One region of the Cytobacillus sp. MT66 genome, then DNA from elsewhere that is predicted to be linked to it. Evidence: riboswitches for the same ligand, from Rfam matches in the RefSeq annotation. Region 1 holds a riboswitch; each other region holds the start of a gene.
The links. A riboswitch is a leader RNA that binds a small molecule or an ion and turns the genes downstream of it on or off. The one in region 1 is predicted to bind cyclic di-GMP.
Positions count from the first base shown of each region.

Region 2: another riboswitch for cyclic di-GMP. It lies ahead of AC1Q59_RS12445 (putative bifunctional diguanylate cyclase/phosphodiesterase); the one in region 1 lies ahead of folE (GTP cyclohydrolase I FolE).
Region 3: another riboswitch for cyclic di-GMP. It lies ahead of AC1Q59_RS21515 (HNH endonuclease); the one in region 1 lies ahead of folE (GTP cyclohydrolase I FolE).
Region 4: another riboswitch for cyclic di-GMP. It lies ahead of AC1Q59_RS10240 (anti-repressor SinI family protein); the one in region 1 lies ahead of folE (GTP cyclohydrolase I FolE).

Region 1 is NZ_JBXAFB010000025.1:14,095-19,537, reverse strand. It holds gene AC1Q59_RS23735 (ATP-binding protein) at 1-834, opposite strand, end outside; gene AC1Q59_RS23730 (SDR family oxidoreductase) at 850-1,551, opposite strand; gene AC1Q59_RS23725 (6-carboxytetrahydropterin synthase) at 1,555-2,373, opposite strand; gene folE (GTP cyclohydrolase I FolE) at 2,388-2,957, opposite strand; cyclic di-GMP riboswitch class I at 3,031-3,115, opposite strand; gene AC1Q59_RS23715 (STAS domain-containing protein) at 3,130-3,450, opposite strand; gene AC1Q59_RS23710 (flagellar assembly protein A) at 3,469-5,443, opposite strand, start outside.
Region 2 is NZ_JBXAFB010000006.1:75,589-81,031, forward strand. It holds gene AC1Q59_RS12440 (methyl-accepting chemotaxis protein) at 1-1,846, shown strand, start outside; gene AC1Q59_RS12445 (putative bifunctional diguanylate cyclase/phosphodiesterase) at 1,931-3,565, opposite strand; cyclic di-GMP riboswitch class I at 3,651-3,738, opposite strand; partial or broken gene AC1Q59_RS12450 (GGDEF domain-containing protein) at 4,114-4,641, shown strand; gene AC1Q59_RS12455 (alkaline phosphatase D family protein) at 4,789-5,443, opposite strand, start outside.
Region 3 is NZ_JBXAFB010000017.1:22,859-28,301, forward strand. It holds gene AC1Q59_RS21505 (hypothetical protein) at 1-1,150, opposite strand, end outside; gene AC1Q59_RS21510 (hypothetical protein) at 1,152-2,003, opposite strand; gene AC1Q59_RS21515 (HNH endonuclease) at 2,115-3,011, opposite strand; cyclic di-GMP riboswitch class I at 3,138-3,224, opposite strand; partial or broken gene AC1Q59_RS21520 (hypothetical protein) at 3,480-3,676, opposite strand; gene AC1Q59_RS21525 (YfiT family bacillithiol transferase) at 4,058-4,567, opposite strand; gene AC1Q59_RS21530 (DNA-3-methyladenine glycosylase) at 4,743-5,339, opposite strand.
Region 4 is NZ_JBXAFB010000004.1:377,317-382,759, forward strand. It holds gene AC1Q59_RS10220 (MFS transporter) at 1-927, opposite strand, end outside; gene AC1Q59_RS10225 (MarR family winged helix-turn-helix transcriptional regulator) at 938-1,354, opposite strand; gene AC1Q59_RS10230 (anti-repressor SinI family protein) at 1,902-2,045, shown strand; gene AC1Q59_RS10235 (DUF5658 family protein) at 2,116-2,415, shown strand; cyclic di-GMP riboswitch class I at 2,658-2,737, shown strand; gene AC1Q59_RS10240 (anti-repressor SinI family protein) at 2,839-2,988, shown strand; gene AC1Q59_RS10245 (helix-turn-helix domain-containing protein) at 3,090-3,413, opposite strand; gene mnmH (tRNA 2-selenouridine(34) synthase MnmH) at 3,572-4,630, opposite strand; gene AC1Q59_RS10255 (DUF1128 domain-containing protein) at 4,835-5,062, opposite strand; gene AC1Q59_RS10260 (low molecular weight protein-tyrosine-phosphatase) at 5,219-5,443, shown strand, end outside.

The DNA of each region.
Region 1 (5,443 bases):
GCCTTGTCCTAAAGAATTCTTCGTAGAGTATCCTGTGCGTAAAATTTTATTTGGAAGATCATCAAGTGGAAATCCTGGCCCTTTATCCTCAATGACAAAAGTCATTTCTTTGGTTTGTTCATTTTCAAGGATGGTCATTTTTCCTTCCTCTGCATGCTTAATAGTGTTTGTAATGGCTTCCGATAAAACTAATAACCAGCTCATGACTGTCCCTTTATAAATATCCATTTCTTCGAAACATATTCTAGCCTCATTTCGGCATGCTGGGATATCCGAACTATCCTTAATTACTCCTTCGCAGAGTACATTTCCATCCCTATAATGTTCTATTTCTTCCCTAGTTATCAGTAAAAATTGACCCTGGGTGGCCGCTGCCAAGACATCACGATAAATTTTCCACTCCGCGTGTTTTTCACATTCTATCATTGGCTCCCTTGGCTTAGACAATGGAATAAATATTTCATCTTTATGAATCTCATAGGCCTTCAACATCGCATTTTGTAGATTCATATGGAGCTTTAATTTTTTAATTTTTTCTATCATATCTTCTTGTTGTTTATTCCAATCCAGCATTTGATCGGATAGAAAAAGAATGCATTCCTTCTTTTGTTCATCTCCTGTATCTTGCAGAAAGGATGATTGAGTGAGTGACCGATTAAAAAGTTGGTCCTGTTCCGCTATATCCAGTCCTAGATATTGTCCAATTTTCCTAGCTAGAAAACCCCTTTTCGTTCTAAAGATGGTTTCTTCGTAAGATAAATCTGGAGGTGGAGACAGCACCTCTGTAGGTTTGCTTTCAGCAGATTTTTTGAACTTACTAAAAAACTGTCTCAACTGGATTAATCCTCCTTACAAGATGCCACGAGGCGGCATGATGGTTATCTCATCAACAAATGCCCCTGCCGGTTGATTAATCAGAAACAGTAAATGGTTTGCTAAACTTTCAACTGGAATCATGTCATCCATATTAGGCTTGGGATCGATATTGTCCCAAAAACTGCTCTTGACTGAACCCGGAATCACCGCTGTCACTTGGACCCCTTTTCCACGCAATTCAGCTTGTAAGACTTTCGTTAACCCCATCAGGCCGAATTTTGAAGCTGAATACCCGCCGTTTCCAGGTAAAGCCATTGTCCCGGCAACTGAAACTAAATTGAGGATATGCCCACTCTGTTTTTCAGCCATGTACCTTCCAAACATCTTACAAGTTAGATAGGAGCCCCGTAAATTTACGTTGATCATTTGGTCAAAGTCTTCTGTTGAAGAATCAATCACACTTGAAAAAACACCCACTCCCGCTGCATTGATTAAGACATCGACGTTTCCAAAGTGCTGAATAGCTTTTTCATAAAAATCCTTAACCGATTCTTCACTGGTTACATCCAAAGGCATCTTCAAAACATTCTTATTAGAGTAGTAGGTGTTGCTTCTACTCCCTAAGACGACATTCCCGCCCAATTGTTCGATTGAGGCAGCAATAGCCTTCCCAATTCCCCTACTAGAGCCAGTAATGGCAATCGTTTTTCCTTTTAACGACATTTGGTTATCCATCAATCATTCCACCCCTGGACCGAAATACTCAAAATAGTTTTTTTCCGTTTCATACAAACCGATTTTGAAAAGGTTCGAAATTCTTGGTGAAAGTAAATCCCAAATCACAACTGCCACGTTTTCGGAGGTTGGATTCAAGTTTTCAAATTCTTCCGTATCCAAATTTAAATGTTTATGGTCAAATTTTTTCATGATCTCTTCGTCCACGATCTGATCCAATTCTGAAAGGTTCGCAATCATGCCAGTAACTGGGTCAGGTATTCCGCTTACAGTTACCTCTAAATAGTAGTTATGACCATGCCCATAAAGGTTATTGCACTTCCCAAAAAGGGCCACATTTTCTTCTTCGCTTAATTGACTACTATGTAAACGGTGTGCAGTGGAAAAATGATATTTTCTCGTTAATCGAACCATTTCAGCATTCTCCTTTTCTGAATATAAGAAATCATTTTCTCTTAGTTTGATTTTATGGAGTTCACAGCCATCTATTTTTCCATCTAAGGAATCCCATAGGTACGCCGTTATATTTTCAGTTGTCGGGACGTTTTCTTTAAAATAAGGATTTTCTTTATTTAAGAACTTCCCATCTAATTCCTTACGAACGAAGGACTTTACAACTTTATCGATATCCGTAATATTGACCACAATGCCTGACTTAGCGTCTAACGATCCTTTTACCATAACCTCTAGCGTATAATCGTGACCATGCCCATGAGGATTTGCACATAGGCCAAACACTTCTTGATTTTGCTTTTCGCTCCAATCGTCAATTCGATAGAAATGAGCAGCAGAGAAATACATTTTTCTTGAAAGATAGAGCATAGATTTTCCTCCTATTAATCTCTTAAAAGAGCCCTTTCAAATTCTTCCGTTAACGCAGCATCATCTTTGAATACACCCTTTTTTACTGTTGTCACCGTTGCACTTCCTGGTTTTTTCACACCCCTGGCACACATGCAAAGATGTTGTCCCTCTATACTGACAATCACACCTTTTGGTTTTAGGACATTCATTATTGCTTCTGCAGTTTGTTGTGTCATTCTTTCCTGGACCTGCGGACGTTTAGAGACTAATTCAACAAGGCGAGCAAATTTACTTAAACCTATTACTCTCCCATTTGGAATGTAACCAATGTGAGCCTTCCCGAAAAAAGGGATCAGATGATGTTCACAGAAGGTATAATAGTTAATATCCTTAACAACAACGATTCCTTCATATTGTTCCTCAAAGGTAGTCGTTAAAGCCGTTTCAGGAGGAACGCCTACTCCTGCAAAAACTTCTTTATACATTTTTGCCACACGTTTTGGTGTATCTAATAAACCCTCGCGATTTGGATCTTCCCCAATTAATTCTAAAATTCCGCGAACATGCTGCTCTACTAAGTCATTATTTAAATCAACTGCCATGTGAATTCCTCCAAATATGTTCTAAAAATAAAAAAACTCACCATAGGATTGGTAAGTGTACTTAACCAACCTTTTCGGTAACCCGGCGATCCTAGCATCCTTGCCTTAGACCCGTAGCTTTGCGTCCTTATTTTTCAATAAGTTTGCCATTATCGAAGATTAAATATTGTATTTACAGAAAAGTTGCCTTTTCTATTAAGATATCTTTCAATTGAACCAATTCGAAAATATCGTTAATAGGTTGTTGAATATTTTTTACCACGATTTGACTATTAGTCTCACTGCTTTTTACGGTTTCCACCAGATTAATAAACAATCCTATGCCAGTGGAATCTACAAATGGTACTTCATTAAAGTCAATTTCAACATTCTGGTACCCTGATAAAATAGGAATGACTTCCTCCTCTAGTATTTCAGTTACTTCTATATCTAAGTCACCCATAAAATAAATGGTGATTGTTTGCTCTTTTTCCTCAAGTTTATAAGAAAACATGATCAATTCTCCTTATAATTAAAAAATAATTCTTCCGTTTTCATCTAGGTGAGCATTTATATATCTACGATCTTCCTGGAAGGTATGTTTACTCTTACCAATTTGAATAACAGTTCCAACTCTAACAAAACCAATCTTAATGTTTTCGCTGCTTGGCACTATTATTTTACTTGTGACACCACTATCGGAACCTGATTCATTAATAGTTGCCCCCTGCCGAGCAAAGATCTCTCCTCCTCGGAAAACTCCTTTTACACTAACATGGCCGATAGCATGTATTTTGGAATTATAGCAACCTTGTCCGCGGATCACCACATCACCGCTCGAGAAAATCGTATTCCCTTGAGAATTCATCAGTTCAACCGTACATTCTTGTATTTCTTGGTTATATTTCTTAATTATTTGATCAATCTTGTCTGACAAACCCTTAATTTTTTCAAGGGAGTGAAGTTCGTTTGGAACCGCGGACATAAAACACATTCTTAGTTGTTCGATAAGAGATTCCCATTCAGTATCTAACAGGTTGGTTGATGTTTTTCCTAATTCTATAAGTTGATTAATAGACCGTACGAGGGTCTTGAACTTTTTGTCTACCAAAAGTTTGATAAGTGGGAATAACCCACTTTTGGAGTAATCTGTAATTTTAAAAGCTGGCATATTCATTAACTGGTGAATGGATGAAATCATCTTGTTCATTTGATCTTGGACAGTCGAAAAACAAGTAATAGTTTCAGAAGTATATATGTTTTGGTTACCACCTGAAATCACACTCCCAATCACATTACCCCGAATCATTATTCCACTTTTTCCAGAAATGGTGGCTGAGTACACATTTTTAAGTATGGTAGCTTCACCTTCAGCTTCTACGGCCATCCCTTCTTCAACATTCCCTCGAACCTCTATATCTCCCTTAAAACGAATATTTCCTGAATCCATATTAACGTCTGTGGGATGAGTGAGTTTTGGTAAAATGGATACCTTTACAATCAAACCACGTTGTTCAATAAGTGGCCTCCCTTCTGTAGTTGCCACAACCTTTGAATCATTTTCAATTAAAACAATCCCTGTCCCAGCGGTTATAATAAGGGGATAAACAGGTTTAGGAGGTATTGGCTCATTTGAAACATTAAAACCTGGTGTACCGGGAATAGGGGAACATACAGTGGCGATAACTTGCCCTTTTTGAACTGTCGGAAACACTTGTACTTCCCGAAAATCAACGGTCCCGTTTTTTCGCTCTTGAGGCCCTGTTTTCTTTTTTACATTTACCACAATTTCAATCTTCCCGTTTTCGCCCTCTTTTGGTTTAATGCCGCTAGCAATGATGAAATCTCCGGTTTCTTTAGTGTTAACTGCTTTTAAGATTTCCTCATAATTAAATCCATGTACCACACGTAAATTTTCTAGTTCGGATAAAATTTGTTTGTATTCTAAGGTATTTCTACTCTCAATATTTTTCGTTGCTTCGAGCTTAATATGATAATCCGGTTCGACATCTTTTATTTCATAGCTTTTTTTCATCCCTGGTTCTACATGTAAGATTACGTTTAATCGGTCAGCATCCTTCTGTATATTCCATTTAGTTTCTTTCGTTACTTCCTTAGTCTGTATTTCAAATACATCCGTGGATGCCACTACTGCCGTTCCCTCAACTACCTCATTATTTTTTTTTAATGTTATCCCTTTTCCGACTGTAATCGTTGGATAAAAAAGGGGAGAAGGTTTGCTGAAGATTCTTCCATCTTTTACCCAAACCTTTCCAGCTAGTTGATCGTCCTCTTCTTTGTTTATTACCGGTGTTGAAGCAGACTCAACCTCTTTTATGTTGTTTTGAGAAGGTATATCTATATGATTAACCATTTTTACCAATGCTTCATAACTATTGTCTATTTGGAAGATCTCACCAGAATCAAAAGAGTTGTTAACTATTAAAGATGAATTTATAGTTTCTTCTTTTCCATTTTCTTTTGTTTCATGGACTTTAGTTAATTTA
Region 2 (5,443 bases), on a different contig from region 1:
AGAAGAGATTCTTGCGGGAATAGGGGAAAATATTAATCTGCTAAATACATCTATTAATAAAGATTTGGATGCTAAAATGCATGACGCAGGTTATTTTTCTGAGAAGATTTCTCCTGAATTATTTGATGGAGTCGATAGTCCCGAATTACGCAGGGAGTTAGATAAGTATATTAAAATGCATCCAGAGGCAGTTGCCGTTTACGTTGGGACAGAAGATGGGATTTTGATAGAAGAACCTAAGAAGACAGATCTGGAGGGATTTGACCCGAGGGAAAGAGATTGGTATAAAGCCTCAATGGAAAACTCGGGCAAGCCTATTGTATCAAAACCATATAAATCAAGTACTGGTGATATGGTTATTGCTATTTCGCAAGCCACAAAGGATGGAAGCGGCGTGATAGGGATAGATATCTCTCTAAGTTATCTTAAGCAGTTAACGGACCAAATTAAGATTGGAAAGAATGGATATGCGCTAATTTTAGACGAGGATAAAAAGTTTCTTGCTCATCCGTCGGAAGAATTAGGATTGCAAACAGATGATAAATTTTATAACCAAATGTATGTCAAAGATATTGGAGTATTTACCTATAAGTTAAACGGTGAAGATAAAGTAATGAGTTATGTAACTAATGAAGCAACTGGATGGAAAATCGGGGGGAATATGTATTTATCTGAAATAGATCAAACAGCCTCTCCGATCCTGCAGAAAACATTAGCAGTCATATTCATTGCTTTAATAATTGGGGCTATTTTTGTATTTTTCATTATTAAATCAATTATTAATCCGATAAAGGATTTAACAAATAAGGCCATTACTATCAGTAAAGGGGATTTAACAGAGCATATCGAGGTACAAACAAAGGATGAAATTGGCCAATTAGGCAAAGCCTTTACTGTCATGCAGGAAAGTCTTAGAAACCTTGTTCAAAATGTTGAAAAGAATGCAGAGCAAGTGGCGGCTTCATCAGAGGAGCTATCAGCAAGTGTTGATCAAACCACCAGTGCAACCGAACAAGTGGCTGCGGCTATTCAAGAGGTTGCTGGCAGTGCGGAAAAACAAATGAATGGTGTTGATCATAATGCCCAAGTCCTAAGTGAAGTTTCTGAAGGGATCTCACATATTGCTGAAAATACGATAAGGGTATCTGAACTTGCTGTACAAACAGCAGCACAAGCAGAAATAGGCGGACAGGCTGTCACGGATACAGTTAATCAAATGACCTCTATTGATCAATCGGTTAGAGAGTCAAATGTGATGATTCAGTCTTTATATGAACGTTCACAAGAGATCAGTCAAATTTTAACGGTTATTTCGGGCATTTCCGAACAAACCAACCTTCTCTCTCTTAATGCTGCCATTGAAGCAGCTCGTGCTGGGGAACACGGGAAAGGATTTGCGGTAGTCGCAGATGAAGTAAGAAAACTTGCTGAACAATCTCAACAGTCCGCAAAGGAAATTCTTAACATCATTCAGGGGATTCAACAGGATACAGAAAGTGCTGTTCAGGTGATGGCCCGTGTGACTAATGATGTGCAGTCAGGCGTTAGGGTTTCTAATGAGGCTATAGAAAAATTTGATCTTATTCTTAAGAGTACTAAAGAAATTACTCCGCAAATGGATGGGATCTCTGCTACGTCGCAGGAAACGTTATCGGCTATTCAAGAGGTATCTGAAAGTGTAAATATACTAGCTAGTATTGCAAGAGGGAATGCCTCAACTTCTGAAGAGGTTGCCGCATCAACAGAGGAGCAGCTCGCAACGATGGAAGAAATCTCATCCTCATCCAAGGCATTAGCATCAATGGCTGAGGAATTGCAGGAATTAATTTCGACATTTAAATATTAAATAGGAAAAGGAGCTCTCATTAAGCAAATAATAATGAGCGCTTCTTTTTTTTCACTGTTTAGGTCCTCAAGATATTGGCATTTTTTACAATAACTCATTAATAATTTTTTCGATATTATCTATTTCCGCAAGTATGTTATCAATATCGTTTGCTTTACCAAGATCTTTTTGCATGATTTGGAGGGTGTTTTTGATAGATAACAAAGGATTTCGTATTCCATGGGCAACCCCTGAGGCTATTTGACTCAATCCGCTAGGCTTTTCAGTTTTACACACCCTATTATCAGATTTTTTAAGCTCTGAGTTTTCTGCCAGTTCTAGCCTAGTTAATTCTAATACATTTTCTAGCGGCTGATGATTGGAAAGTTCTCTTTGAATACCTGAAGTAAGGAGTATTTCTTCCATTTCCCTATGTCTTTGTGCAATCTCCTCTGGCGGCAGAGGCTTGCTGAAAAGATAGCCTTGAGCACCATCACAATGATTTCGTTGAAGAAAGACTAATTGGTCTTTTGATTCCACCCCCTCAGCAATCACCTGCATTTCTAGCTGATGAGCCATGGTAATAATGGTTTTAACAATGGCTGCATCAGTGGAATCTTGGGTTGAGTTTCTTACAAACGATTGATCAATTTTTAAAACATCAATCGGGAATATTCTTAGGTAATTAAGAGAGCTATAACCAGTTCCAAAGTCATCTAAACTGATTTTTACACCAAGGGTCTTTAATTCGTTAAGTACTTTTAATCCTTGAGGGATATCCATTAAGGTACTTTCGGTAATTTCAAGTTCTAGGTATTCTGCATCTAACCCTGTTTCTTCTAGAACAGATTTAACAATTTGAGCGAAGTTAGGCTGATAGAGCTGCCGGCCAGATAAATTAACGGAAATAATAAATGGTGGAAGTCCCTGATCCTGCCAGGCCCTATACTGTTTACATGCTGTTCGTAATACCCATTCCCCAATTGGGATAATGAGGCCAGTCTCCTCTGCAAGCGGAATAAACTCCCCTGGGGAAACCATTCCTTTTTCCGGATGATCCCAACGGATAAGTGCTTCCATTCCCATCATTTTTCCAGTGAAAAGATCCATTTTGGGCTGATATTGCAGAAAGAATTCATTATTATTTATTGCCTTATGCAGATTCACTTCAATTTCTAATTTATTATGTATGTGATCTGTTTGATTTGAACGATAAAATTGAAAGTTATTCTTGCCATTATTTTTTACATGATACATAGCTACATCGGCTTTTTTAATTAGGGAGTCAATATCTTTTCCATCATGTGGATAGAAGCTAACTCCAATACTTGGTGAAGAATAAATTTCATAGCAATCAACAATGAACGGTTCGTCAAAACAAGTAAGGATTCTTTCCATGGTATCCATTACTTCTTTATGATTCAGATTGATAAGGGATACAAGAAATTCATCTCCACCATTTCGTGCCAAGGTATCAGCTTGGTCTAAACAATTGATTAACCGTTGAGCAACTTCTTTTAATAACAAGTCACCAATCTCGTGGCCTAACGAGTCATTAATGACCATAAACCTGTCTAGGTCAAAGAACAATACAGCTGCAGACTTAGTTGTTTCTTTTTGTAAGACTTCCTTTAAATGCTTAAAAAAATGATGACGGTTGGATAAACCCGTCAATGCATCATGGTTAATGAAATAATCAATTGCTTCATCTACCCCTATAAGATCCTTCTTTACTACCATATTGCACCATCCTCGATTTTCCGTATTTAGAAATTCTGGATAATGAAGAAGAGACTAAACGAAAACCGATTAGTCTCTTCTTATTATCGGTAACTGGCTGGCATGATCTGACATTGATCGAAGCCCCTTTAGTTTTGCGTCTTTACCTTTCGATAAATTTGCCTTTAACTAATTTATATTTTTAAATATGAATAAGTTTGGTTCCATGGATTATAGTCTAGGTAAATGCTACCATATATTAATTGATTATTCACCTAAAAAATACAAATTTCGATATTTTTCGATTGTTTTCTACATGTTTGTAAGGGTAAAATTGTGATAAAATACCTATCAACTTTAAAGTGAAATGTTCTATTCTTTTTATTGTTAGACATTAATAGTAAGGGTGACATTCTATCAGAAAAATTATTATTCTTCTTATTATGATTATTTTCTTTAGTTTGCTTTTCGTAGTTTATGATTATATCAACTACGAAACTTATAAAAAGAATTGGTTAAGAATAACACTTTTAATTATTCCAATCTTTTTACAGCTGGTATTAACCTATTTGATCAAGGTAAACTTTGAAAAACTGAAATTTTTAACAGAAAGGGACTTCTTAAGTAAGGTTTATAATAGAAGATTCGTCCATAGTGCTTTTCCGGAAATAACACAAAAATTAAATGGCCAGAAATTAAACATCTTCTTGCTAGACATAGATGATTTTAAGGAAATTAATGATACCTATGGTCATGAAGCTGGGGATTTAGCTATTCAAGCTGTTTCTAAAGCACTTACTAGAAATACAAGAAAGATGGATATCGTTGCCAGATGGGGAGGAGATGAGTTCTTCCTAATCATTCCTAATAAAGAGGTTATATCTACCGAAGCGATTTTAAATAGAATTAAAAAGAATTTAGAAAACTTTTCAACGTAAAAAAGCATTAATCTTTCTATATCTATTGGACGCTCAGTATACCCGGATGATGGCAAACGACTGGAAGAATTAGCGAAATTAGCCGATAAAAAAATGTATAAACATAAATTTAAACACAAACAAAGCAAAAACGAAAATGGCACAAAAGGGTGTAAGTAAGAGGACACAGGGACAGGCACCTTGTCCGAAAGCCTGTAGATTTGTTTGAAAATCCCCAATCGTATAAATCGGTTATAAATTCCTATCCGGGATATCTTCAAAAATATTGCAGAGAGTGATCAGCTGATCACTCTCTAAATTTTATCCTTATAAAGGTGTAGCGGTTAGTTGCTTCAACGCTGGTTTCCCGTCTTCAACCACAAACGAAGCACGTGTACTAATCGGGGCTCCCGGTCTTGTTACATATGGAATGACTTGATAATCGGTTTGCCATGTGTTTTGTGTCAGTTTACAGCGTACATAGCCGCGATAGTTATTGAAAAACTTAATATGCGGGTTTTCTTTTAAGTATTGTGCGGTATTGTTATTCACATCCGATCCGTCACCATTAGACGTAATCGAAGTCCCGACAAACTCTACGGCTACTGTTTCTGAATTCGGGTCATGGAAGTCTACTTTGATTTCATTTGCCCAGTTCGTATGAACATCCCCAGTAAGGACGACGGTGTTTTTAATATCCTTTTCTGCTAAAAAGTCTGTAATTCGCTGACGGGCAGCTGGATAGCCATCCCAAGCATCCATACTTACATATTCTTCTCCTGGATCAAAATCACCATCACGGTGAGCGAAAAATACTTGTTGTGCTAGTACTTTCCATTTCGTTTGTGACGCAGCCAGTCCATTTAGCAGCCATTGTTCTTGCTGCTCACCTAATAGGGTGCGGTTTGGATCCTCTGATTCCGGAGTAGGCACTTTCCAGCCATCTCCATTGGCTTGATCATCTCTGTACTGACGTGTATCC
Region 3 (5,443 bases), on a different contig from region 1:
GTATTAGCATTTGTCCTATTGCTCCACCTGTAGCTGCAATACCTGCTTCAATACAAAGGATTTGACCTTGTGTAACAAATTCATCCATAGAGATTTGTTCCTTATTTAAGTCCGCAAGTAAAGATGATAACCCCATCGTTGCACTTGTAACAGCACCTGCAAACGGAGCTGACAGAGAGGTTAAATTAGTTAAAGCGTATATACTCCCGGCAGTAACACCGCCTTTGGCACCTGCACCTGCAGAACTTATACCAATTTCCTTCCAATCATCTTTATTAAAATCCTGAATCTTCTTTCCCTTCTTCACTTTACTATAAATTACTGTAATCGTATTCAATGAAGCTGCAATAGCAGCTGCTGTACCAGCAACTTTAACTCCTTCTCCAATTGAAGGTCCTTTTTTAGCCTCGATGGATTTTGTTTTTTCCCTTGCATCTTTTTGAATTTCATCTTGAATTTTTTGATTCTCATCAACAATTTGGTCTTGATGTTTTGATACCGTTTCCCCGGCTGTACCTAATTGAGCTTCACTATAATTTGAAACGGACGGTTTTACTATTTCTTGAAAACTCCTACCTGTCTGACGCTCTATTTCTTCTACCTTTTGGAGAATAGCACGAATTGATTTATCGTTTAAATTACTAGGGGCTTGGCCTGATCTAATAGCTTCAATAATCTTATATTGATCTTTTGGTATAGAGTAATTCATAGAACTATCTTGATACTTTCCATAATGATCAAGTATATGTTTAAGTGTGTTATTTGATCCATTGATAAATTTGGATTGATACTTAATACCATCTAAAATGAAGTCCTCTGGTGCAGTACGAGCCACTCCATCAAAGGTAGCAACTTCACTTTGACCTTTTAAGGCTACCCAAGCATTGCGAACATTAACTTCTAGATGTTCTGCTACTTCGCCATGTTTCGTTTGTTCAGAACCTAGTATATTCTTTGGTTCTGAGAGAAACTGACGCATTTTCATCATATGTTTCAATGCAGTTTCAAAATTTATATTTTGCTGTTGCTGATTCTGCAATTTTTCTTTAACGATTTGATCTAACTGTTTAGCGATGGATTGACTCTTCCATTGGTTAAACCCATCTACTCCTGCTGCAGTAATCTGGTCTTTCCAAACATTTGTGGACATCTTACTTGCCAACTTCCTTCATAAATAACGCTGATAAACTTTCTGTGTTATTGATTATGGCTCTTAACAAATTACGTTCATCCTGTGAAAAGTCAGTGAAAGACTTTACATTTTTCGTTTTACTAATAAATGAAATCAAACTTTGTTCTAAGTTAGTAGCTAATGTTTGTGTAAAAGAGTTCAAGTTGGTAATCTCTGTAGATGTAGCGTCAAGTACTTTCATTGCCTTTACAATTTCAACTCGTTCCTTATCTGCTTTGATAGCGGCTTCCTTATTCTTTTTGCTTGCAAAGAAACCACCTGCCGCTATACTAGCTGCACCAATCCCCCAACCAATAGGGCCTGCTAATGCTAGTAAGGCACTTCCCCCGGCCATTCCGCCACCACCTGCTGCTAAAGCCCCGCCACCTAACCAAGCTAAAGCTGCATTAGTAGCTGCTGCTCCTGTTAAACCTGAAATAGCTGCTCCTGTTGATGCAGTTCCGAAAGTAGTAGCAATCGCCATTGCTGCTGTTGGAGCAAGTGCCGCTGTAGCTACCCCTGCCGCAACACCCGCTGCTGTACCTCCACCTGCTAACTTAATCATTTCTTTTTCATCATACGAGATTTCGCTAAGTGCCTTAAAGCTTGCAAGATTTACATGGACTTCTTCGAAAGTTTTGTCAAACTCTTTTGGAGTGTTGGCCAAAGTATTTATATAATCTTCAACTTTTTGAATTACATCCTCTGCATAATTTCTTGCATTATGCAATTTAATCGCATTATTTTGTAAGTCGTTAGAAGACTTCTCATATTTATATAAAGCATTTTGTAGTTTTCTTACCGCTTCTTTTTTTAATGAGCTATTTAACATTGATAATTTCTCCTTTTTTTATAGAACCAAGGTCAAAATATAAAGTATTTTTCTGCTAAATCTATTTATTAACCTAGCTTAACCCTTATAAGCATAATTTCTCTATTAGTATTACCGATTTTCACTTCCACCGCCCCAAATTGCTCGGCCACCTGTATGTGCAGTTTGAGCATGGGACTCTTCATCTACTAACTGCAAAAGACCCGGTTCCTCGTTATGGTGCCAAGTATATCCTTCCGGTGTTTGTCCGTTTGCTAGACCTTGGACTTCAGCTTGTGAGAAACCTAGTTCATTGGCAAGGTCCGGATTCTCTATAATAGCCTGATACAATGTATCATTAGCTACTTCAAAATGAACATCATCACCTTCTAAATACAATTCTTCTGCAATCATGACATTGAAAGTTTCATCAAATACAGGGAATGTACCTTCAACAACTTGTCCATTTGGTAGATCAACTGTTTTTTCAACGAAAGGTACTCCTGTTTCTGGAAGTTCATACCCGCTTAAATGATCATTCCTAGTTTCAATTTCCTCTGCTTCTATGATATCTGCTCCATCTACTAAATCTACTACACCGATGGCAAGACCTGACACAGCTACTACTTTACCAAGATTCTTCAGTCCTTTTATTGCTTGCTCTTTATCTCCACTTCTAAATCCTTTATAGGTGCTGCCAGCATTATTAGCTGTGTATTTTAGAGCAGAACCAATTCCCTTTATCGTTTTACCTGTGGAATCCTTTAAATCATTTAAACCTTTTTGTTTATAGTACTCATCTTTTTTAATAGCACCATATGTACCTTGAACCGCTCCATCTACAAACTGTCCTGCATTGTCTAAAGCTATTTTAGAAGCAGATTGAACACTATCTCCAACGTCCTCTAACCATTCACCAGTACCTTTCCACTTACTGCCTACAGCTTTTCCAACTACTTTAACAGAACCGCCGATTAATCCTCCTCCGACAGTTCCAATACCCTTTCCAATATTACGAAATACTCTCATAACCTATTCCTCCATTATTTAAGGACAATACCAATCGTTTATAAAAGCTTCCAACGTATTAATAAAAAAAACAGCTATCCCAAATGTTATAGGGATAGCCAACTAGTCATATACTGCTATTTTTGTATTGGCAACCCGACTATCATTATCCAATAGGATTTTAGACTCGTAGCTTTGCGTCCTTACCTTTCGATAAGTTTGCCTTTATCAGATTTTTATGTCTATATTCACATTACTATTTTACTATAAACACAACAATGAAGTATATCGTTTTTTGTCGGTGATCATTTTTTTCAAACTACTATAAACAAAAGAAGCTCCCATAAGTTTGCTATACTTATGAAAAGCTTCTTTGAGTTTTCTTTTATTGCCTTACTAAATGGAGCAAAAGTTGAGGGTATTGCCTATCCAGAATTTGACGAAACTTTCTAGAACTAATTTATTTTGCCCTACTAACATAGGAATAGCTTAACTCCAAAGTTTATGATGTTCATAAACGGTATCCTCCATTAATTGTTCACCGGTTACATATACATCATTTTCCCATCGTTCGTTACCCAGCCGATTTGGCTCGCTTCCGGCCATAGATTTTCAAATTGTCCTTTGTTTTCTCTTTTTACAGTTAATGAGAATCTTGATTGTGATTCACTAAATAACGCTACTGTCGGTTTGTTTACATAATTAAATTGTAATAAACTAATTTACAGCTGCTATTCGCGATGCTTAATAATCCTCCCGGTACTCAGCAGCCTTAACATCCCACTTAGGTGATAAATCATTATAGGAACTTGTCTTTTGCAAAGCCAATCGAGGCTAAAAAAAGAGTAATAACCATATCCCGATTTAAAGGACTTAAACCTGTACCGTTTGGATAGATCATTTGTGTATTTGGCAATTAAAAATACTGTTTATGGCAGTATGTTTTTGAATATAAATAAGCCGAAAATATGCATATTTTCGGCTTATTTATAGTTCGTGATATTGAAAAAAAGCACCATTTAGTTGCATAAAACTTTTGTAACTATTTCTTATTTATATATATTGTATTATTTTGATAATGCAATTTTTATATGGGCTAAGTGATGCTCTTCGTGCCAGGATAATTTTGCTACTTTTGCTGCAACTGTTATTTTACCGTTTATCTTGTGATTAAAAGCTCGATCTAATTGTTCTTCAGTTAAGCTATTTCCTAAAGATACGATGCGCTCATTTATACCTTCTAACATTTTAATAGAACTTTCTACAGGAAGCTTTGTATCCGGTTGAATCGCCCACTTTTCTTCATCAAAAGCAGGTACTGTTGGATTGTCATCTGTTAAAGCCAGCTTCAACCGTTGATACATATTCAACTGAGAATCTGCAATGTGATGAACAAGTTGGCGGACTGTCCAGCTACCTTCACGATACGTTCTGCTTAATTCCTCATCACTTAGGGAGTCAACAGTTTCTCTTAATCGAATCGTGTAAGTTTCAATTTCCTTTAGCCATTCTTGAATATTTTCTAATGTTACTTTTTCAGGAACTTGTAGTTTCCCAATTGGGTATCTTACATCCATTGTCAATCCCCTTTTCCCTTATTTCATAATATTTTGACCATTAAAGTAATTTCTTTAATTGTATCATTTCAACAAACAACATTGCCATTTAATAGCTTATTCAATTAAATGGCCCATTTGTTGAATGGTATCAGCCTCATCCAGTTACCAATTCCTTTTTTTATAAACATGAGAACTATCGGGTTTTTGGAGAAACAAACTTGTTCCCAGAAATCCAAAAACGCCAGGGATAATGGACAGCCTCACCGGTATTCTGGATGCCAATCCTTGGACCGGAAGCGATATTTTCAAGTTCAATGTCCGTTCCTTTTGCTATCCAAAGTGGGGATTGATCAAGTGGATGGCCATAGTCAGCCATTGTAATGTCAAGTGCCTTTGTCAGTTTACCTGGGCCATTAGTCCATTCGATTTCATTTTTTGCTTTTGGCCTCCTTTTAGCCATTAATTCTTTTCCAGAAAAGGGTTCCAATGCCCTAACTAGAACGGCATGAGGCTGCCCAATTTCAGCGCTTACCACGTTTAAAAGACAATGGGTGTGCATGGAATACGTATAGGCAACCCCGGGTTCACCAAACATAATTTCAGTTCGTTTTGTACGTAGCCCGCCAAAGCTATGTGCCGCACGATCATCGGGTCCCATATATGCCTCTGTCTCAACAATGATACCTGATGCCGTTCCCTCAGAAGTTTCTTTAATTAGAAGACATCCAAGCAGTGCTTTTGCAAGTTCTAGTGTTGGTTGATTATAAAAACTTTTTTCCAGTGGCTTCATCAGGTATTTCTCCTTTTCCTGTAGTTCGCACCTATTTTTCGCCCAAACAATTCCGCTTATGTAATGAATATGCCCATGGGTCATTTCACCTTGTGCTGTAATAA
Region 4 (5,443 bases), on a different contig from region 1:
GCCTAGTCCGATTAAAGCCCCCGCAAGTAAGAATACAAAGGTGTTATGCGCTTGACTTAAGAGTAATAAGCCAACAGCAAACAAAATAATCCCTGGGTAGATAATTTTATTTTCTCCGTGAATGTCAAACCAGCGTCCGGTAAATGGACGGGAGATTAAAATAAACACAGCATAAACGACGAAGAAGAAGCTGGCAGCCGTAAGAAGCCCGAGTTCTTTCGCATAAACAGAAATAAAGGAAAGCAGCCCTGCATAGCCAAGAGCAAGAATTCCCGCAACAATTGAAATAGGTATCGCATTTTTTTCAAAAAGGGTGGAAAATGAAAGCTTTTGAGCTGGTTTTTTAACACCATGACCAGATCTTTTCGGCACGCGAACAATGATAGATAATAAAACGGCTAAAAAGCCAAGGACCGTACATAATCCGAAAATAATATCAAAGCCCATGTATTGAATGATTGTCAAGCCGGCGAAAGGACCGATAACCATAGCCATGTTCATAAACATTCCGTAATAGCCGAGGCCCTCACCTTTTCGCTCATCAGGAATAATATCTGCGACAATCGCACCGGTGGCCGTTGTTGCCATGCCAAAACCGATTCCGTGAACAAAGCGCAAAGCAAGCAGCAGCGGAATCGAATCCGTCCAAAAATAAAGTAAGGATGCAACGGCAAAAATAATTAAAGCAGCCAGCAAGATTTTCTTTCGCCCATATTCATCAAGCCATTTGCCAGTAAATGGCCGGCAAAGAACTGCGGCAATCAAGAACATGGAAACGATGAGTCCGACTTGTGTTTCATCTCCATGTAAATCATCCATTACATAGATGGGCAATGTTGTCAGTAAGATATAAAACCCAATAAAAAGAAAAAAGCTGGTGAACGAGATACTTAGAAAGTCTTTCGTCCATAATGGTTGTTTCTTCATGCTGTTCCTCCTATAAATTTTCCTTCATTTTTTCAATAAATAATAGCATTGAATGAATTTCTTCATCCTCAATCGTTTTTAGAACTCTCGACTCGCATGCTCTGACTGCCTGATGCCATTCTTCATATTTATTCATGGCAGCTTCTGTTAGAACGATCTGCTTTTCCCGTTTATCAGCACCGACCAGTTTTGTAATCCACCCTGATTTTTCAAGACGGGCAATCGTTCTTGTCATTGTCGGTGCTTCAACGCCTAAATACTGTGCTAGCGTTTTTTGTGTAGAGGATCCATTTGTTTTTATGAGATAAATGATTGTCCATTGAGCAGAATAGAGGCCGAGCGGGATAAGTGCTTCGTTGAGAGCCTTAGAAAAATGCCTGGAAAACTGGTTGAGGGAGTGAAGAAGCTGTGTTTGGTTGCTTTCCATTAAATCACCTATATTTAAATTAGTTACCTAGCTAATTATATGCACTTTCGATCAGTTTGTCTAGACTAATGTTCAAAAAATGTTCACTTGATTTTTTGAAAGTGTTTACATAAAAAATCCAAGCCTTTTATTATATAAATTTTATAAATAATACATAATATTAAGAAAATGAGAGGAATTAAGAGTAAATGAATGAAAAACGTTCAATATAAAGAACGAATGTGAGAATTTCGATTTTTATCATAACAGAACATTTGGACTATACTCATCTTAATAGTTCTTTTAAAAGAACAACCTAATCAGGGTGGTGAAAAAATGTATCAAAAAAACTGCGATAAATGTCAACGGCCATCATTCGGCAGCAGTGAATATGGGGCCTGGCATTGTCCTGTATGCGGAAACGATTTAACGAAATATCCCTTCCTCGATGCAATGACACTTGAGAGAATTCATGTAAATGCTATTCCGTTTCAAAGGAAGATAGATTGCTATAAAGAACAAATCAAATCACTATGCTTGTGGACATTTTCAAAAGGGGATGGGACGGTTGGAGACAAAGGTCATCGCAAAGGAATTAGATAAGGAATGGATGCGGCTTATATTAGAAGCGAAAAAACAAGGAATTGAAAAAGAGGAAATTCGCAAATTTTTTTATAATGGGCAGGGAGAGGAGGCTAGTGAAAAATCATAGTAATTCCTGGGCGGGGATACTTTTTTTGAGTTACCTTATTTCAGTAACCGATTGATAATGGAGGACTTTCGTGAAAATCATTTTCCTTTATCTGGCTTTCTTGAACTTGTTTGATGGTGCAGTTACCTTCTGGGGACTCCAATCATCCATCATAACCGAATTCAATCCGCTTATGCATTCTCTCTACGATGTACATCCTGTGATTTTTCTTGTTTTTAAACTATGCTTGTCTTGTTTGTTGTTAGGATTTGTCGTTTTTAACCGGGTTCCATCGAATAGGCCTATAAGAGTTATATCCTTGGCAGCTTCGGTACTTTATACCTCTGTCATTTTTCTGCATGGGGTATGGATTTTTCAGTATATTGCGTAATCCTTGATAAAATAGACGACTTGTTTCCCTATTTTTCTGGCACCTTATAGGTTTTTATAATAATTTTCATTATTTAATCAATGAATTTTGACCTTTATGACAACCATATGTTGGAAATTGTCGATTAATCGGGGAAATTTGGGTTTAAAACATAGATTTATTTGACAAAAAGTAACACATTCAAACGTAAGCAAGCTAGTAAAATACAACTATGCAAAAAATACTATGCTTGTTTTTAAGGACACAGAAAATGGCAAACCCACTGAAAAATGGGGACGCAAAGTCACAGATCTAAGGTATAAGAGAAAGCTGGATCGGAAAATTGTCCTACATACATACACCGCAATTTTCTGGAGTACAGGAGATACATACTAAGATGGCTGGACTGCCTGGGATACGAATGGTATTTTGGGAGGGAATAGGTTGAATAATCTTAATGGACAAAATGAAGGACTTGACAGCGAATGGGTCCAGTTAATCATCGAAGCAAAGAATATGGGAATTGAAAAAGACGAAATAAGGGAATTTCTTTTAAAAAGTACGATTAATGAATTTAGCATTAAAACGAGTTAAATAAATATAAGAAATGAGAAGTGTTTCTTATGAGGGGGGTCTCTAAAAGAAATGCTTTTATTTTTACAATAAAAAAACAGAAGCATTGATAGGCTCCTGTTTTATTTCTTCTGATCAATTCTCCATTTATTAAATTCTAGAAATTCGCGGAACTGGTCTTTTGATACCCCTGAATTCATTGCTTCCTGGACAATGTTGATCCACTCTGAATCTAGCTCGTCTTTATTTGGCTGCTCGTGTATTAAATGATCAACGGGTACATTTAAGACGCCAGCGATTTTTTCAAGAAATTGTATTGAAGGGTTTGTTTGCAGGTTCCGTTCTAATGAACTTAAATAGGATTTGGCTACGCCAGCCCGTTCTGCAAGCTCGGATAACGACATTTTCTTTTCTTTACGCAAAGTTTTTACACGCTCACCGATCATCCAATCTCACACACCTTACTATTAATAATTATTCCTATTATATCAAAAAACAGTACGAAGTTCCATATTACGAACATAATATGTAAAATGTTCAGTATATTTCCTTATTTACCCGTTTTGTACGATTTGAAACCAATTTATATAAAAAAGTGCTCCGCTTAGTTTGCAAGAGCACTTTTTGATTCCACAAGCTTAATGATTTCCTCGGTTGCTGCATCCACATCATCTGCTTCAATATGATGGAATGGCTTTTCATATTCCAGCTGTTTGTGGGCATATCGCGGATCATAGTAGGATTCTAATAAAACCTTTATAAAGAGTCTAAAATCTTGATTTTCTAATGAATCATCTAATGCTTGAATAGCCTCTTTGTCTTTCATGCGCTTCCTGATAAAGGCATACCGTTCCTTAATGGTGTCAAGAAACCAATCCTCGTTTAAATATGGCTCAACATAGTCGCGGTGAATTCGCTCAATGCGCGTTTTTAGCGAAGCCTGCAGGTTGATGTTGATTCCATCTTGCTTCAAGTCAAGAAGGACGTCCGGCTGAACAACCTTTCCGATTCGCTTGCTTTCTGCTTCGATAAAGAAAAACGGTTTGTCCTTTATTTTTAGTAAAGTGTCAAAAAGCAGGGCATCGAAGGTTTTCTGACTGTGGCCCAGGTATTGCCCGTAGTAACCGAAGATGGATCCGCGGTGTGCAGCCATTCCTTCCAGGTCGATAACCGCCATGCCTTTTTCCGCTAGCTTATGAAGCACTTCTGTTTTTCCAACGCCCGTCATTCCATGAATGGAAATCGCCTTTTGCGGAACAAGATTGGGTATTGCTTCTAATATATACTGCCGGTAGGCGCGATACCCTCCGGTTAATCGTGTGGCTGAAAGGCCTGCGAATGATAAAAAGGTAGCAACCGATTTACTGCGCATGCCGCCGCGCCAGCAGTAAATAACTGGATGTCCGCCATCCTGCATTAAATCCCTAATTTTGCCGAGCATGTCTGGGATTTTTGCAGAGACAATCTCCATTGCCCGCCATTTCGCTACATCTGAACCTTCCTGTTTATAAATCGTCCCAATAAGGGCGCGTTCATCATTCGTAAATAATGGTACGTTGACTGCACCCGGAATATGAAATTCTTCAAACTCGCCAGGTGACCGAACATCAACCGGAATAGCCTTTTCCGTATGAATGAATTGATCAACACTTATTTCTCTCATATTTGGTGCCTCCATTTATCAGTTCCGTCTCGGAGATTGCACTCAGATATTTTTGGCAAAATCTGAGGCGTCCGACTCACAACTATACTATTGTAACTCTTTCTAGAAAAATTGTCTTTTGGAATTATTACCGGTTTGTCCAATTTTATAATGAATTATTCTTATACAAAAACAAAACAGCCCCCAAAAAGAGGCTGCGTCTGCTTACTTATTCTTCCTAAGATTGCCCAGTTCCTCGGCAATTGCCTGCATTTCATTCGGGCTGAAGGAGTTTTTTTTCATGACAAGATCGTAAATATCCTTTAACTCCTCGTACATTTCTTCATCAAAATGGGACGGTTTGATTGCTCCAAAGTTTAATACTTTTAGTTTTTCTTTAATTTTTTCAATCATATATTCAACATTTTCAACAGACTTTTGTGCTAAATCCACCCGAATTCCCCCTCTTAAATATGTACCGTCAGTTCTCTAGTATCCCCATCTTTCCATGTTATTCACAGATTGTCAACCATATTTAAAAGGTTTATGGTTAAAGGTTGCAGAAGATATCATTTTGAAAGAAAATGGTGGCAAGGAGGAATTTTATATATGATTAATGTTCTTTTTGTATGCCTAGGAAACATCTGCCGGTCACCGATGGCCGAAGCGGTGTTTCGTGACCTTGTAAAACGGGAAGGCTTGGAAAGTGAAATCACTGTTGATTCGGCCGGTACGGGAAATTGGCATGTCGGCAGTCCGCCGCACGAAGGGACTAGACAAATTTTAAAAAGATATAACATTGGTGCAGAGGGATTAAAGGCCCGGCAAGTTTCA